2 regions of the Cupriavidus sp. UYPR2.512 genome follow, and region 2 is predicted to be linked to the other one. Evidence: riboswitches for the same ligand, from Rfam matches in the RefSeq annotation. Region 2 holds a riboswitch; the other holds the start of a gene.
The links. A riboswitch is a leader RNA that binds a small molecule or an ion and turns the genes downstream of it on or off. The one in region 2 is predicted to bind glycine.

Region 1: it holds a riboswitch for glycine, as region 2 does, so the genes downstream of both, gcvT (glycine cleavage system aminomethyltransferase GcvT) here and A3A5_RS0131745 (D-amino acid dehydrogenase) in region 2, are expected to answer to the same signal.

Annotation. Positions count from the first base shown of each region.
Region 1 covers NZ_KB903142.1:6,131-13,347, forward strand. Annotated here, with positions in the region: gene A3A5_RS0123540 (ABC transporter substrate-binding protein) at 1-86, shown strand, start outside; partial or broken gene A3A5_RS42135 (ATP-binding protein) at 89-332, opposite strand; gene A3A5_RS0123545 (hypothetical protein) at 395-580, shown strand; gene A3A5_RS0123550 (UvrD-helicase domain-containing protein) at 805-2,901, opposite strand; gene A3A5_RS0123555 (glycine zipper 2TM domain-containing protein) at 3,182-3,409, shown strand; glycine riboswitch at 3,482-3,569, shown strand; glycine riboswitch at 3,591-3,717, shown strand; gene gcvT (glycine cleavage system aminomethyltransferase GcvT) at 3,815-4,942, shown strand; gene gcvH (glycine cleavage system protein GcvH) at 5,043-5,423, shown strand; gene gcvP (aminomethyl-transferring glycine dehydrogenase) at 5,551-7,217, shown strand, end outside.
Region 2 covers NZ_KB903175.1:9,107-16,323, reverse strand. Annotated here, with positions in the region: gene A3A5_RS0131755 (LysR family transcriptional regulator) at 1-497, shown strand, start outside; gene A3A5_RS0131750 (DUF1484 family protein) at 1,279-1,464, opposite strand; gene A3A5_RS0131745 (D-amino acid dehydrogenase) at 1,859-3,172, opposite strand; glycine riboswitch at 3,184-3,302, opposite strand; glycine riboswitch at 3,303-3,402, opposite strand; gene A3A5_RS0131740 (TonB-dependent receptor) at 3,620-5,896, shown strand; gene A3A5_RS0131735 (sialidase family protein) at 5,901-7,142, shown strand; gene A3A5_RS0131730 (hypothetical protein) at 7,139-7,217, shown strand, end outside.

The DNA.
Region 1 (7,217 bases), on a different contig from region 2:
TGGACGTGGGCGACTTTCCGCTCGACTTCACGCACGGGCAGCGCGGCTCGCAATACGTCACGCTGGCGGTGTCAGCCGCGCGGTAGGACAGGCGCGCGCGCAGGCCGCCTTCGGGGCGGTTGCTCAGGGTCAGCTCGCCGCCATGGCGCGCGGCGATGTCGGCCGCGATCGACAACCCCATGCCGACCCCCGCCGGTGGCGCGGCTGCGCGAGGACTCGACGCGGTAGAACGGCTCAAGTACGCGCGGCAGCTCGTCGGGCGGGATGCCGGGGCCGTTGTCGCAGATGTCGATCAGCGCGCGCTGCGGGCAGTCGGTCAGCACGGCACGCGCGCCTGCTGCGCGAGACTGCCGACGAAACCCCCGACGCGCCGCTGCGGCCGCGCGCGCAGGCCATGGACCGGCTGCGCGATGCACTGGAGCAGGACCGCCGCGCGCTGCGCGAACGCTGGCTGGCGCTGGACGACAGCCTCGACGCAGCACAACGGCGGCGCCTGCGCGCCTCGCCCGAAGCCGCGCGCTGGCTGGGCCTGCCGCCCGCGGGCGCGCTGATGCCGCCGCCGGGCGGACCGCAGCGGTAGGTTCGCAGCCGCCGCAAAAAAACGCCCTCGCACGCTTCACGCGCCGGGGGCCGAATAACAGGGAAGTTCCGAACGAGACGTCCGGCGCAGCAGGCAGACAGGGCGGGCCTGCCGCGGCGCCACCCGCGCAAACGGCGCGAGCAGCACAGCCGCCATACTAGGCACGTCCGCATCCGGCGTCTTGTCAGCCTGGTAGGCCTTTGTATCGGGACTGTAGCGCCGGTTCAGCCCGGGGCTGTCTTGGCGCCGGTTCCCAGCAGCGCCTTGAGCGCGCCGAGCCGGTCCTTGGGGCTCATCGCCGGGGTTTCATCCACCGGCGCAGGCGCTTCCTCCAGCTTCATCTCGCCGATAAAGCGCGAAGGCTGGCACGAGTAGGTCTCGCGCGCGCGCTTGCGCTTCTTGCACCAGCTGACATGCAGGCTGCGCTGGGCGCGGGTGATGCCGACATACATCAGCCGCCGCTCTTCCTCGATCTTTTCGTCGCTCATGTCCTCGTCTTCGCGGCAGTGCGGCAAGATGCCTTCTTCCACGCCGACCAGGAACACGTGCGGATACTCCAGCCCCTTGGACGCATGCAGTGTGGACAGCCGCACCGCGTCGGGATCTTCCTCGCGGCCTTCCAGCATGCTCATCAGCGCCACGGTCTGGGTCAGCTCGAGCAGGTTCTTGCCTTCGCTGCCGAAGCCGTCGGCATTGTCGAAGCCGGTGGCTTCCTCGCCCTCGGCGCCTTCGGGCTTGGTGCCCTTGCGCTTGAGCCAGTCCAGGAATTCCAGCGTATTGGTCCAGCGCGACTGCGCCTGCCGTTCGTCGAAGCTGTCATACAGGTAGGCCTCGTAGTGGATGCCTTGCATCAGGTCGTCCAGCACCACGGTGGCCGGATCCCTGGCCGCACGGTCGGCCAGCCGCACCATCGATTCGCAGAACACGCGCAACGGCTCCAGCTGGCGCGGCTGCAGCTTGCCTTCGATGCCGCCCATCATCGCGGCCTCGAACAGCGACACCTTGGCCTGGCCAGCAAAGGTGCCCAGTGCTTCCAGCGTGGTGTTGCCCACGCCGCGGCGCGGCGTGGTGATGGCGCGGATAAAGGCGGGATCGTCGTCGGGGTTGGCAATCAGGCGCAGGTAGGCGCAGATGTCCTTGATCTCGGCCTTGTCAAAGAAGCTCTGGCCGCCCGACAGCACATAGGGAATCCGTTCGCGCCGCAGGATCTGCTCAAACAGCCGCGCCTGGTGGTTGCCGCGATACAGGATGGCGTAGTCGCGGAACTGCGCGCGGCGCTCGAACTTGTGCGCGGACAGGCGGAACACCACCGACTCGGCCTCGTGCTCCTCGTCGTTCATCGGGTGGATGGCGATGGGGTCGCCCATGCCGTGCTCGCTCCACAGTTTCTTGTCGAACAGCTTGGGGTTGTTGGCGATGACCGCGTTGGCCGCTTCCAGGATGCGCACCGTGGAGCGGTAGTTCTGCTCCAGCTTGATCACCTTCAGGTCCGGGAAATCGGTCTGCAGCCCGCGCAGGTTGTCCAGCGTGGCGCCGCGCCAGCCATAGATGGCCTGGTCGTCGTCGCCGACCGCGGTAAAGGCCGGCGCGCGCAGGTGCGAGCCGCCCGCCAGCAGCTTGAGCAACTGGTACTGGCAGGCGTTGGTGTCCTGGTATTCGTCGACCAGGAAGTAGCGCAGGCGGTTCTGCCACTTGAGTTGCACGGTTTCATTGCGCGCGAACAGCTCGGCGGGCAGGCGGATCAGGTCGTCGAAATCCACCGCCTGGTAGGCGTGCAGCGTGGCCACGTAGTTGCGGTAGACCAGCGCGGCCTGGTGCTCGTCGGCATTGGCGGCCTGCGCGATCGCTGCCTCCGGATCGACCATGCCGTTCTTCCACAGCGAGATCGTGCCCTGCACGCCGCGGATCAGCTTCTTGTCGGTGGTGCCCAGCTGCTCCTGGATCAGGCCGAAGCAGTCGTCCGAATCCATGATCGAAAACTGCGGCTTCAGGCCGACGTGTTCGGCCTCCATGCGCAGGATCTGCACCCCGAGCGAGTGGAAGGTACAGACCGTCAGCTGCTTGAGCGGGATGCGCTTGCCCTCGCGCGTTGTCTTGCCCTCCATCAGCTTGCCGATGCGCTCCTGCATCTCCTTGGCGGCCTTGTTGGTAAAGGTGACGGCGGCGATATGGCGCGGCTCGAAACCCTTGTCCTCGATCAGATGCGCAATCTTCTGCGTGATCACCCGGGTCTTGCCGGAGCCCGCCCCGGCCAGCACCAGGCAAGGGCCGTCCAGGTAGCGGACGGCTTCGGATTGGGCGGGGTTCAGGCCATGGGTCATGCGAGGGATGCGGTTGGAGGCAGCGAAATCAGCAGGAACAGCGGAAGGCCAGGCGGGACACGCCAGCACCCCAAAACGGGCGCGGCGGCAAAGCTGGCGATGTTAACACGCTGGCCGCGGCAGGTCAGTCAGCGCAAACCGCGTTGACGGGGCCGGTTGTGTCACCGGCGTAACACTTCGTAAAGGCCGGAGCCAATCGCGCAAGCCAACGCTCTAACTGATATGTCCCCGGCCTGCGCGGCGGGCTTGACATGCTTAAATCATCACATCGGAGCCAATAATGAAAACCCTGCAGACTTTGACCAAGGTGACCCTGATCGGTGTGACCGTCGCGGCCTTTGCCGGTTGCTCGGACATGACCCCGAAGCAACGTAACACCGCCATTGGCGCAGGCGCGGGTGCCGTGGGCGGCGCCATCCTCACCGAAGGCAGTGCGCTGGGTACGCTGGGTGGCGCGGCCGTGGGCGGCGTGATCGGTAACGTTGTCACTGACGACAAGAAGAAGTAAGCCAGGCCGCCGCAGGTACGGCAGGCTCCTCCTGGCTGGTTTGACAAAGGCCGGGGCCTCCCGTACATTGCGCGCATCCGACCGGGAGAGCGCGCATCGCCTGCGCCGCCGAAGGGGTATCACCCGAAAACTCTCAGGCACCACGGACCGATCGGATCGGCATGCAATATGCACACGATGCATGCCGCACTCTGGAGAGCGGCACCCGCCATTCGTGGCGAGCGTGCCCACCGAAGGGGCGCACGAGGACGGGGTCCGATCAGGATCCGCCTTGTAATCTCTCAGGTATCGAGGACAGAGGGGTCATCCGCCGCAGCGGATTGCTACGCCACATTCAGGCGCGGCGAGCGTTGCGGCGGATGGCCCTTTTTTGTTTTCGCCAACCGAGACTGCCCCGAGGATTCCATGACGCTCCAGGCCACGCCCCTCAACGCCATCCACCGCGCCCTCGGCGCCCGCATGGTTGATTTCGGCGGCTGGGACATGCCGGTCAATTACGGCTCCCAGATCGAAGAACACAATGCTGTGCGCACCGACGCCGGCATGTTCGACGTGTCGCACATGTGCGTGGTCGACCTCACCGGCGCCAATACCCGCAGCTTCCTGCGCGGCCTGCTGGCCAACAATGTCGACAAGCTGCAGACCCCGGGCAAGGCGCTCTACGCCTGCATGCTCGATGAGAAAGGCGGCGTGATCGACGACCTGATCGTCTACTTTTTTGCCGAGGACCGCTTCCGCCTGGTGGTCAATGCCAGCACCGCGCTGGGCGACATCGAATGGATCCGCGCGCGCAATGCCGCCACCGGCAGTGATGTGACCATCACGCCGCGCCGTGAAGATGTTGCGCCTGCTGGCGTGCAGCCTCTGGCCATCGTCGCCGTGCAGGGGCCCAACGCCCGCGCCAGGGTGTGGAGTACCTTCCCCTCGACCCAGCCTTCGGACACGCTCAAGCCCTTCAACGCCGCCGTGGTCCAGGACCCGGCCATCGGCGAGATCATGGTGGCCCGCACCGGCTACACCGGCGAAGACGGCTTCGAACTGGTGGTGCCGGCCGAGAACGTTGCCGCTGTCTGGGAAAAGCTGCATGCCGCCGGCGTGCGCCCGGCGGGCCTGGGCGCGCGCGACACCCTGCGCCTGGAAGCCGGCATGAACCTGTACGGCCAGGACATGGATATCAACACCTCGCCGCTGGATGCGGGCCTGGCCTGGACGGTGGACCTGCAAAGCGAGCGCGACTTCACCGGCAAGGCGGCGCTGGCCGCGGCCGGTTCGCGCCAGCAATTCCTCGGCCTGATCCTGCGCGACAAGGGCGGCGTCCTGCGCGCCCACCAGAAGGTGATCACCGCGGCCGGTGACGGTGAAATCACCAGCGGCACCTTCAGCCCGTCGCTGTCCCAGTCCATCGCCTTTGCCCGCCTGCCGAAGGGTGTCGCCGTGGGCGATACCGTGCAGGTGGAGATCCGCGACCGCAAACTCAACGCGACTGTGGTTAAACTGCCGTTTGTGCGTAATGGCAAGGCACTCGTGAGCTGAGGCTCATACCAACGGTCGCCCTCGCCTGCCGGCGCTTTTCGCTACTTGCGCCGGGCAGGCATCACCCAACAAGAAACAGATCTGTATCCGGAGAACCTTCATGAATTTCCCCGCTGACCTCAAATACACCGAGTCGCATGAGTGGGTACGCGTCGAAGCCGACGGCACGCTCACCATCGGCATCACCGACCACGCGCAGGATGCGCTGGGCGACATCGTCTTCCTGGAACTGCCCGAAGTGGGCAAGTCGGTCGGTGCCGGCGACGCGCTGGCGGTAGTGGAATCGGTGAAGGCCGCTTCCGACATCTACGCCCCGGTGGCCGGCGAAGTGATCGCGGTCAACGAGGCCGCCACGGCCGCCCCGGAGAGCGTCAACGCCGACGCCTTCGACGCGTGGCTGTTCAAGCTCAAGCCGGCCAACGGCGACGACGTCAACGGCCTGATGTCGGCCGACGCCTACAAGGCCAGCGTCGGCGCCTGACGCCGGCGGCGCCGGTCCCTGCCGCTTGGCGGCGGACCGGCCACTGCAGACAGACGCGCGCCGTCCCGGCTGACCACCGGCCGGCGCGCACCCCACGAGGTTCTTGCCAAGGAACGCCCCGCTTCCCATGAACGCCGCCCAAGTGAACCGGCCCACGCTGGCCGAACTGGAGGCGCGCGACGCCTTCGCCGCCCGCCATATCGGCCCCGATACCCCCGAACAGCAGCACATGCTGAAGGTGCTGGGCTATGACAGCCGCGCCGCGCTGATCGACGCCGTCATCCCCGCCGCCATCCGCCGCCGTGACGGCATGCCGATGGGCGAGTTCACCGAGCCGCTGAGCGAGGAAGCCGCGCTGGCAAAGCTGCGCGGCCTGGCAGGCAAGAACCGCGTGCTGAAGAGCTTTATCGGCCAGGGCTACTACAACACCGTCACGCCCGGCGTCATCCTGCGCAATATCTTCGAGAACCCGGCCTGGTACACCGCCTACACGCCTTACCAGCCGGAAATCTCGCAGGGCCGCCTGGAAGCGATGCTGAACTTCCAGCAGATGGTCACCGACCTGACCGGGCTGGATATCGCCAATGCGTCGATGCTGGATGAAGGCACTGCCGCGGCCGAAGCCATGACGCTGCTGCAGCGCGTGAACAAGCACGACTCGAACACCTTCTATGTGGCCGACGACGTGCTGCCGCAGACGCTGGAAGTGGTACGCACGCGCGCGCTGCCGATGGGCATCGAGGTCAAGGTCGGCCCCGCCGCCGATGCCGCCGCGGCCAACGCCTTCGGCGTGCTGCTGCAGTACCCGGGCGTGAACGGCGACGTCAACGACTACCGCGCCATCGCCGCCGCCGTGCACGCCGCCGGCGGCCTGGTGGTGGCTGCCGCCGACCTGCTGGCGCTGACCCTGATTGCCGCACCCGGCGAATGGGGTGCCGACGTGGCCGTGGGCAATTCGCAGCGCTTCGGCGTGCCGCTGGGCTTCGGCGGCCCGCACGCCGGCTATATGGCGGTGAAGGACGCATTCAAGCGCTCGATGCCGGGCCGCCTGGTGGGCGTGACCATCGATGCGCAGGGCAACAAGGCCTATCGCCTGGCCCTGCAGACGCGCGAGCAGCATATCCGCCGCGAGAAGGCCACCTCGAACATCTGTACCGCGCAGGTGCTGCTGGCGGTGATGGCGTCGATGTATGCCGTCTACCACGGCCCTCAGGGCCTGAAGCGCATCGCGCAGCGCGTGCACCGCCTGACCGCGACGCTGGCCGCCGGCCTGCAGGCGCTGGGCTTCGCGCGCACCAACGCCAGCTTCTTCGACACGCTGACGCTGGAGACCGGCTTCAACACCGATGCCATCCACGCTGCCGCCACCGCGCGCGGCATCAACCTGCGCCATATCAGCGCCACGCGCGTCGGCATCTCGCTGGACGAGACCGCCAGCCGCGCCGACGTGGTCGCGCTGTGGGAAGTCTTCACGCAAGGCAAGCCGCTGCCCGCCGAACTGGACTTCGACAAGCTCGAGGCCGCCGCGCAGGACGCCTTCCCGGCGGCGCTGGCACGCGCCAGCGAATACCTGACCCACCCGGTCTTCAACACGCACCACGCCGAGCACGAAATGCTGCGCTACCTGCGCATGCTGGCCGACAAGGACCTGGCGCTGGACCGCACCATGATCCCGCTGGGCTCGTGCACGATGAAGCTGAACGCCACCAGCGAGATGATCCCGGTGACCTGGCCCGAGTTCAGCCAGATCCACCCGTTCGCGCCGCTGGACCAGACCGTGGGCTACCGCGAGAT
Region 2 (7,217 bases):
AGGCCGCGGTGCTTGAGCGGAAAATACATGTTGGCATCGGACCCTTCCGTATTATGAATCCCGGTTTGACGTACCTGCCACTCTACACAGAGAATCTACGTCTTTACTGCAGCCATCGTCACCCTCTTTTCAAATCGGCTCCGAGTGACATCAACACAGAGGATTTGCAGAAGCTGGATTACGTTGCGCGGGGTTATATGCGCGAATCCAGGGAGCTGAGCGACGCTAGCAACTTTAAAGTAGCGGCCACCGTCTATCACATGGAAGCCGTCGCGACACTCGTTTTGTCAGGCAACTTTATCGGCTTCCTTCCGGAGCATTATGCCTTGCAGTGGGTCAAGCAAGACCTGATGCGAGCGATAAATCCCGCGTTTCTAAGCCACAGCGCCGAATTCTCTCTTGCGTTGCTAAAAGGTCGTGAACAGACGATGGCTGTGCGAGTATTTGTAGATGCGTTGCAATCTTCTTTACAGCTCAATCGACGTATGTCAACGTAGCTCCTGCATTTGTGACCCCGAGTTCGACGGTTTCGCGCGCAAACTGTTGATGCCGAAAGCAGCGATTTTTCTCATGGCGACGTTTGGGAGGGGAGACCATTGTGCATCGGGGCATTTCCGAATGCGGCTGCTAGCCGAAGTCCGGCGGTCGCGAGAGGCGACATCTTACGCACAGTTTCAACGGCGGATGCCGTGACGCGACGCCGCTTTTCGGCGAACGAACGACTCCTGGCTGAGTGAAGTTGCCATTTGAATGTCTCGCAGACGTATGGGCCGAAAGTCGCTTCATGGCCGACAGCGGCCCTACCCGCCGCATGACCCCTGCCTGCGCCTGCACGCCAGTCCACTCAGTTCCGGTTTTCCAGTCAGCAAAAGCGCGCCTGCTCCGGTTAACTCCGGTTTCCTACAGCTGGTCAGCTTCGACCGCTCATGGCCAACAGTGGCCCTACCCGGCGTGGGAATCCCCGCGCAGAACACCAGTCCGGATGATTCCGGATTTCCAGTCCAGCAAACTGGTCTGTAGTCCGGCTATTGATTGCGGAAGGGTCTTCGGTCCGATTACCACACGCTGGCCGGCACTCAACTGGCCGGGGCGGTGATTGGACTGCGCGGAGGACTGGGCTCTCGGCTGGGCTCAGTCTGGTATGACGTGTTTTGTCGGTATGCCGCCCGCGGCGTTCCATACGGCCGCGTTGGCGGCTGGGTTGCAGGTGGTGTATCAGTTCTGATTCCCGCAGGACGAGGTGTGACAGTGCAGAGTCACCGTCACACCCGCGAGCTGCTATTGCAGCCGCTGTCGTTCAGTCATCAGCCCATCAAGCTGCGTCTTCACCATGCCAAGCAGGCAAAGCGCGCTGAAGCAGCCCTCCGAGCGTTCGCTTTCGTGATCCAGGAGTACGAGAACACCGTCAATTCCTGCGCGAACCTGCTGCAGACATTCGTTGGTCATTTCATCGATCGTTGTCATTGATTCCCCACTAGTGAATGCGCGCCACTCATTTCCACATGAGGGCGGCGGGCCAGACAGCGAGGGTGGAAAGACCGGTCTAAGGTGGGGAACCGGCCAGCCTTGCGGCTGCCTCGCCCGGCCCGCCAGGGAACCAGCTTGGTTCGTGCGAGCACACAGGCGTTGCACGTTACAAGCGCAACGCCTGTCCACCTTAAACATCCGGGCTTTCCACACCCGATCATCGGTGATCCGATGACGCCACCAGTATTTCCTGTCGGTACCGGGGAATCGATGAGAGACGTCGCATTTCCAGGCGCGGGCGAAGTTTGAATCCATGCAGCTGATTCAGAAATCGCTGACTCTTGAAAATGCGCGTGCGGCTTACTTACCTGAGCCCTTTACCCCCGCAACATCAGGCCTGGCCCAGTGCCAGGGCAGCGCCCGGTACCGCAGCCGGCGCGGTTCCCAGCGCCTTGTCAACGACCCCCGCCACCAAATCCGCCGTCACCGCCGACAAAGTCCACCCCAAGTGCCCATGCCCGGTGTTGTAGAAGATGCATGCCGCACGCCCGCGCCCCACGCGCGGCAGCATGTCCGGCATCATCGGCCGCAAGCCCGCCCAAGGCACCACGCTGCGCGTGCTGACGCCAGGGAAGCACTGCTGCACCCATTCCACCAGCGGGCGGATGCGGTCGGCGCGGATATCGCGGTTGTAGCCGTTGAACTCGGCGGTGCCGGCCACGCGGAAGCGGTCGTCGCCCAGGCGGCTGGTGACCAGCTTGGTTTCGTCGTCGAGCAGGCTTACCACCGGTGCCGCGGCGCGGCTGGCTTCGTCGGTCAGGTTGACCGTGATCGAATAGCCCTTGACCGGATAGATGTTGACCCGGTCGCCCAGCCCCGCGGCCAGCGCGCGGCTGGCGGTGCCGGCGCAGATCACGGCGCCGTCGAAGCTGGAGGTGGCCGTGTCGGCGCCGTCCTGCACCGTCACGGTGGCGCGCCTGCCGTCGGTCTTCACCGCCCGCACGTCCTGGCCGTACAGGCAGCGCACGCCCAGTCGATCGATGGCTGCCGCCAGGCCGTTGGTGAACTTGTGGATGTCGCCGGTGGAATCGCTCTCGGTGAAGTAGCCGCCGTAGTACGACCCGGCCAGCGTCGGCTCGATCGCGCGCATCTCCCCGGGCGTCACGGCGCGCCGCTCCAGTCCGCCCTGCGCCAGCAGCGCCGATACCCGGCCGGCATGCTCGAAGCCGGCCTTGTCGCGGTAGATATGGAGAATGCCTTCCTTCTTCAGGTCGAAATCAATGCCTTCCTGCGCCGCCCAGGCGAACAGGTGCTCACGCGCCGCGATGGCCAGGCGCGCGGTCTCGATGGTGTTGCGGCGGTAGTGGGGGATCGCTGCGATGAACTCGGCGAACCAGGACAGCTTGTGCCAGTTCGGCCGGGGATTGACCAGCAGCGGGGCGTCGTTGCGCAGCATCCACTTCATGCCCTTGACGATGGTCGACCAATGCGTCCAGACCTCGGCGTTGGAGGCCGACAACTGGCCGCCGTTGGCGAACGAGGTCTCCATGGCGGCATAGCGGTGCCGTTCGAACAGCGTGACGGAGAATCCGCGCCGGGCCAGCGCGTAGGCAGTGGTGACACCCGTGATGCCACCGCCGATGACAGCGATTGATTTCATGATCTGCAGGTTCCAGGAACGTCGATGGTGGGAGCCCGGACGCAATATGCGTGGCGGACGCCCCCTCTGTTCTGGACCTGAGAGATTCACGACACCCGGCCGCGAGGGCGGGGCGCGCTTGCTCCTTCGGTATGCCGGCGGACGATAGTGTCCGGCATTCTTCAGAGTGCACTGACTGGTGATGCCGGTCCTTTTGCCTGAGAGTTTCCGGGGCGGTTGCTCCTTCGGCGCTGTCCGCGGCGGGCGCCGCGCGCAGTCTCTCCCTGCATCACGCTGGCTTGAGGCCAGTCGTGGCAATTTAGAGACTAGGCCCTGTATTGGATATACGGGTTAACGCGGATATGGGCGAATATGGCCCGGCAGCCCGCGTCGCTATGTCGCATCGGCCTGCATCCCCATGCCCCATAAAATGTCAGCGCTCGCTCTCGGGGAGAGGCGCCGTATGCTGCGCTCAGGTGGGGCGAGCCAAAAAGACGACAAGAAGGTTTCCCGGTGAAGAAAAATCGCATTGCGCTGGCCGTTTCGGCGGTGCTGATGGGCCCCGCTGTTGCCGCCGCGCAGGCGGTGGACGCGCCCGCGCCGCTGCGGGAGGTGGTGGTCTCGGCCAAGTCAGAGCGCGGCGAGACGCCGGCCATACCGCCCAACGCGCCCTCGCCAGCCTACGGCATCAGCAGCCGCCGCATGGCCGACTTCAATGTGGTGAACACGGAAGACGCCCTCAAATACGCGCCCAACCTCGCCGTACGCAAGCGCTTCATCGGCGATATGAACTCGATCATCTCGGTGCGCAGCACCAGTTCGCGCCAGTCGGCGCGGGGGCTGGTCTATGCCGACGGCCTGCTGCTGTCCAACCTGCTGGGTTCGGACTTCAGCTTCCCGCCGCGCTGGTCGCTGGTCAACAGCGCCGAGATCGAGCGCATGGATGTGCTGTACGGCCCGTATTCGGCGCTGTATCCCGGCAACTCGCTGGGCGCGACGGTGCTGATCACCACGCGCACGCCGCAGAAGTTCGAGGGCGATGCCAGTGTGCAGCTGTTCACGCAGCGCTTCGGGCTGTACGGCACGCACGACAACTTCAACGGGGTCCACGCCAACGCCTATGTGGGCGACCGCGTCGGGCCGTTCTCGTGGCTGGTCAGCGTGGACCGGCAGGACAGCAAGAGCCAGCCGCTGAGCTTCTATACCGCGGCGCGCTCCACCCGGCCCGCGGGCGCGGCGGACACGCCGGTCTCCGGCGCCTACTTCGACCAGGACCAGACCGGCCGCGACCGCGTGGTGATGGGCGTGAACAGCGAGGGCGTCACGCACACGGTGCAGGACCAGCTCAAGCTCAAGCTTGGCTACGACATCACCAATACGCTGCAGGCCCAGTTCACCGCCGCCTACTGGCAGCAGGACCGCTCCAGCGCCACCGGCAGTTACCTGCGCGATGCCGGCGGCAATGTGGTGTCGGGCGGTCCGGTCAATATCGGCGGCTACCAGTATGTGATTCCCGCCAACGCCTTTGCGCCCGGCAATGGCGAGGACGCGCGCTGGCTCTACGGGCTGTCGCTGCGCACGCGCAACGAGACCGGCTGGAATTTCTCGGGCGTGGCGTCGCTGTTCGATGTCAGCAAGGACATCAGCCGCAGCGCCAACACCGTCGGCAGCGGGCCGGGCACGGTGACCTATGGCGACGGCACCGGTTGGCGCACGCTCGACCTGAAGGCCGACTACCGCCCGCAGCAGCTGCAGGGCGGGCACTGGGTCACGTTCGGCTACCACTATGACAACTATCGGCTGAGCAACACTTCCTACAACACCTCGGACTGGCAGGCGGCCACCATCACCGCCTTCAACAACGCCTTTGCCGGCAAGACCGAGACCCAGGCGCTCTATGCGCAGGACGCCTGGTACTTCGCCGAGGACTGGAAGCTGATCCCCGGCGTGCGCTACGAACACTGGCGCGCCTATGACGGCAGCCGCAGCCAGCCCGGCGTGGATATCGGCTACCCGGTGCGCAGCGAATCCAACTGGTCGCCCAAACTGGCGCTGGAGAAGGCATTCGGGCAGGACTGGCTGGGCCGCTTGTCGCTGGGCCAGGCCTATCGCTACCCCACTGTCAGCGAGCTGTTCCAGGGCCGCATCACCGGGACCGCGCTGACTAACAACGATCCCAACCTGCGGCCCGAGCGATCGTTCTCGAAGGACCTGACCTTCGAGCGCACGGTGGATTCTTCGTACTTCCGGGTCTCGGTGTATGAGGATGATATCCGTGATGCACTGGTCAGCCAGACCAACACCACGGTATTCCCGACCGTCACCAGTTTTCAGAACGTCGATCGCGTGCGCACCCGCGGCATCGAGCTGGCCTATGACGCGCGCGATGTGTTCGTCAGCGGCTTCGACCTGTCGGCCAGCGGCGCCTACAACCATTCGAAGACACTGGAGAACGCCAACAACCCGGCCTCGGCGGGCAAGTATTTCTACCGCATCCCCAAGTGGCGCGCCAACCTGGCCGGCACCTATCGCATCACGCCGGCCTGGGCCGGCACGCTGGCCATGACCTATTCGGGGCGGCAGTACAATACGCTCGACAATTCCGACATCCATCCCGACACCTTCGGCGGCACCAGCAGCTTCCTGACCTTTGACGTCAAGGTGACGTACAGGCCCGCGAAGAACGTGCGCCTCGGGCTTGGCATCGACAACCTCACCGACCAGCGCTACTACGTCTACCACCCGTATCCGGGCCGGACGTTCTACGCCGAGGCGAAACTCTCCTTCTGAGCACGTGAACCTGACCACAACCATGCAAGGCGTTCGCCCCGGTTTGCGCTTGATCGTTGCCGGGCTGATGATGGCCTGTGCCGCGCTGGGCGCGAGCGCGCAAACGCACGGCGATCACAGCGGCCACGGCGGGCAGGCCAAGGCCGCGAAGATGAGCGAGCTGGGCACCGGCGCCGCTTTCGATCGAGACGGCAAGCTGTGGATCGCCTACAAGGACGGCCCCTATGTCGCCGTGCGGGCGTCGAGCGATGACGGCCGCAGCTTCGGGCCGGCGCGGCATGTCAACAGCACGCCGGAAGCCGTCGCCGCCGATCATGAAAGCCGGCCCAAGGTCGCCACCGGGCGCGACGGCGAGATCTTCGTCACCTGGACCCAGCCGCTGCCCAAGCCGTGGACCGGCTTTATCCGCTTTGCGCGCTCCACCGATGGCGGCAAGTCCTTTGACGAACCGCTGACGGTGCATGCCAACCGCGACCAGATCGCACACCGCTTTGACGCCATCGCGGTGGACCACGCCGGGCGCGTCTTCGTCAGCTGGATCGACAAGCGCGACGTGGTTGCCGCCGAGGCGCGCAAGCAGCCGTATGCCGGTGCCGCGGTCTACTACGCGGTCTCGGCCGACCAGGGCAAGACCTTCCAGGGCGACTACAAGATCGCCGACCAGTCGTGCGAATGCTGCCGCATCGCCCTGTCGCCCACGCCCGACGGCAAGATGCTGGCGCTGTGGCGCCATGTATTCCCGCCGAACGCGCGCGACCACGCGCTGGCGCTGCTGGGCACCGACGGCAAGGCCACGCCGATGCAGCGCGCCACCTTCGACGACTGGCGCATCGACGCCTGTCCGCACCACGGCCCCGGTGCTTCGGTTGCGCCCGATGGCACGATGCACATGGTCTGGTTCAACGTGCGCGAAGGCAAGCCCACGGTCTCGGTGGGGCGCTGGAAGGACGGCAAGCTGCTGGCACAGCGCCCGCTGGAAGACCCGCGGGCGCAGCATGCCGACATCGTCGCGCTGAACGACAACGAGATCGCGGTGACCTGGAAATCGTTCTACGGCCAGCAGACACGCCTGTCGGCGATGTTATCGCATGACGGCGGCAAGACCTGGCAGACCCGCAAGCTGGCCGGCACGGAGCGCGACTCGGACCAGCCGCACCTGCTGCAGCACGCCGGCCGCGCATATGTGCTGTGGCGTACCGAGGCCGAGGGCTTCCAGGTGTTCCCGCTGGGCAAGGAGGGCGCATGATGCCATCCCGCCGCAAGCTGCTCGCCGCTGCCGTCCTGGCCCTGGCGATGACTGCCGCCAATGCCGGCAGTGCGC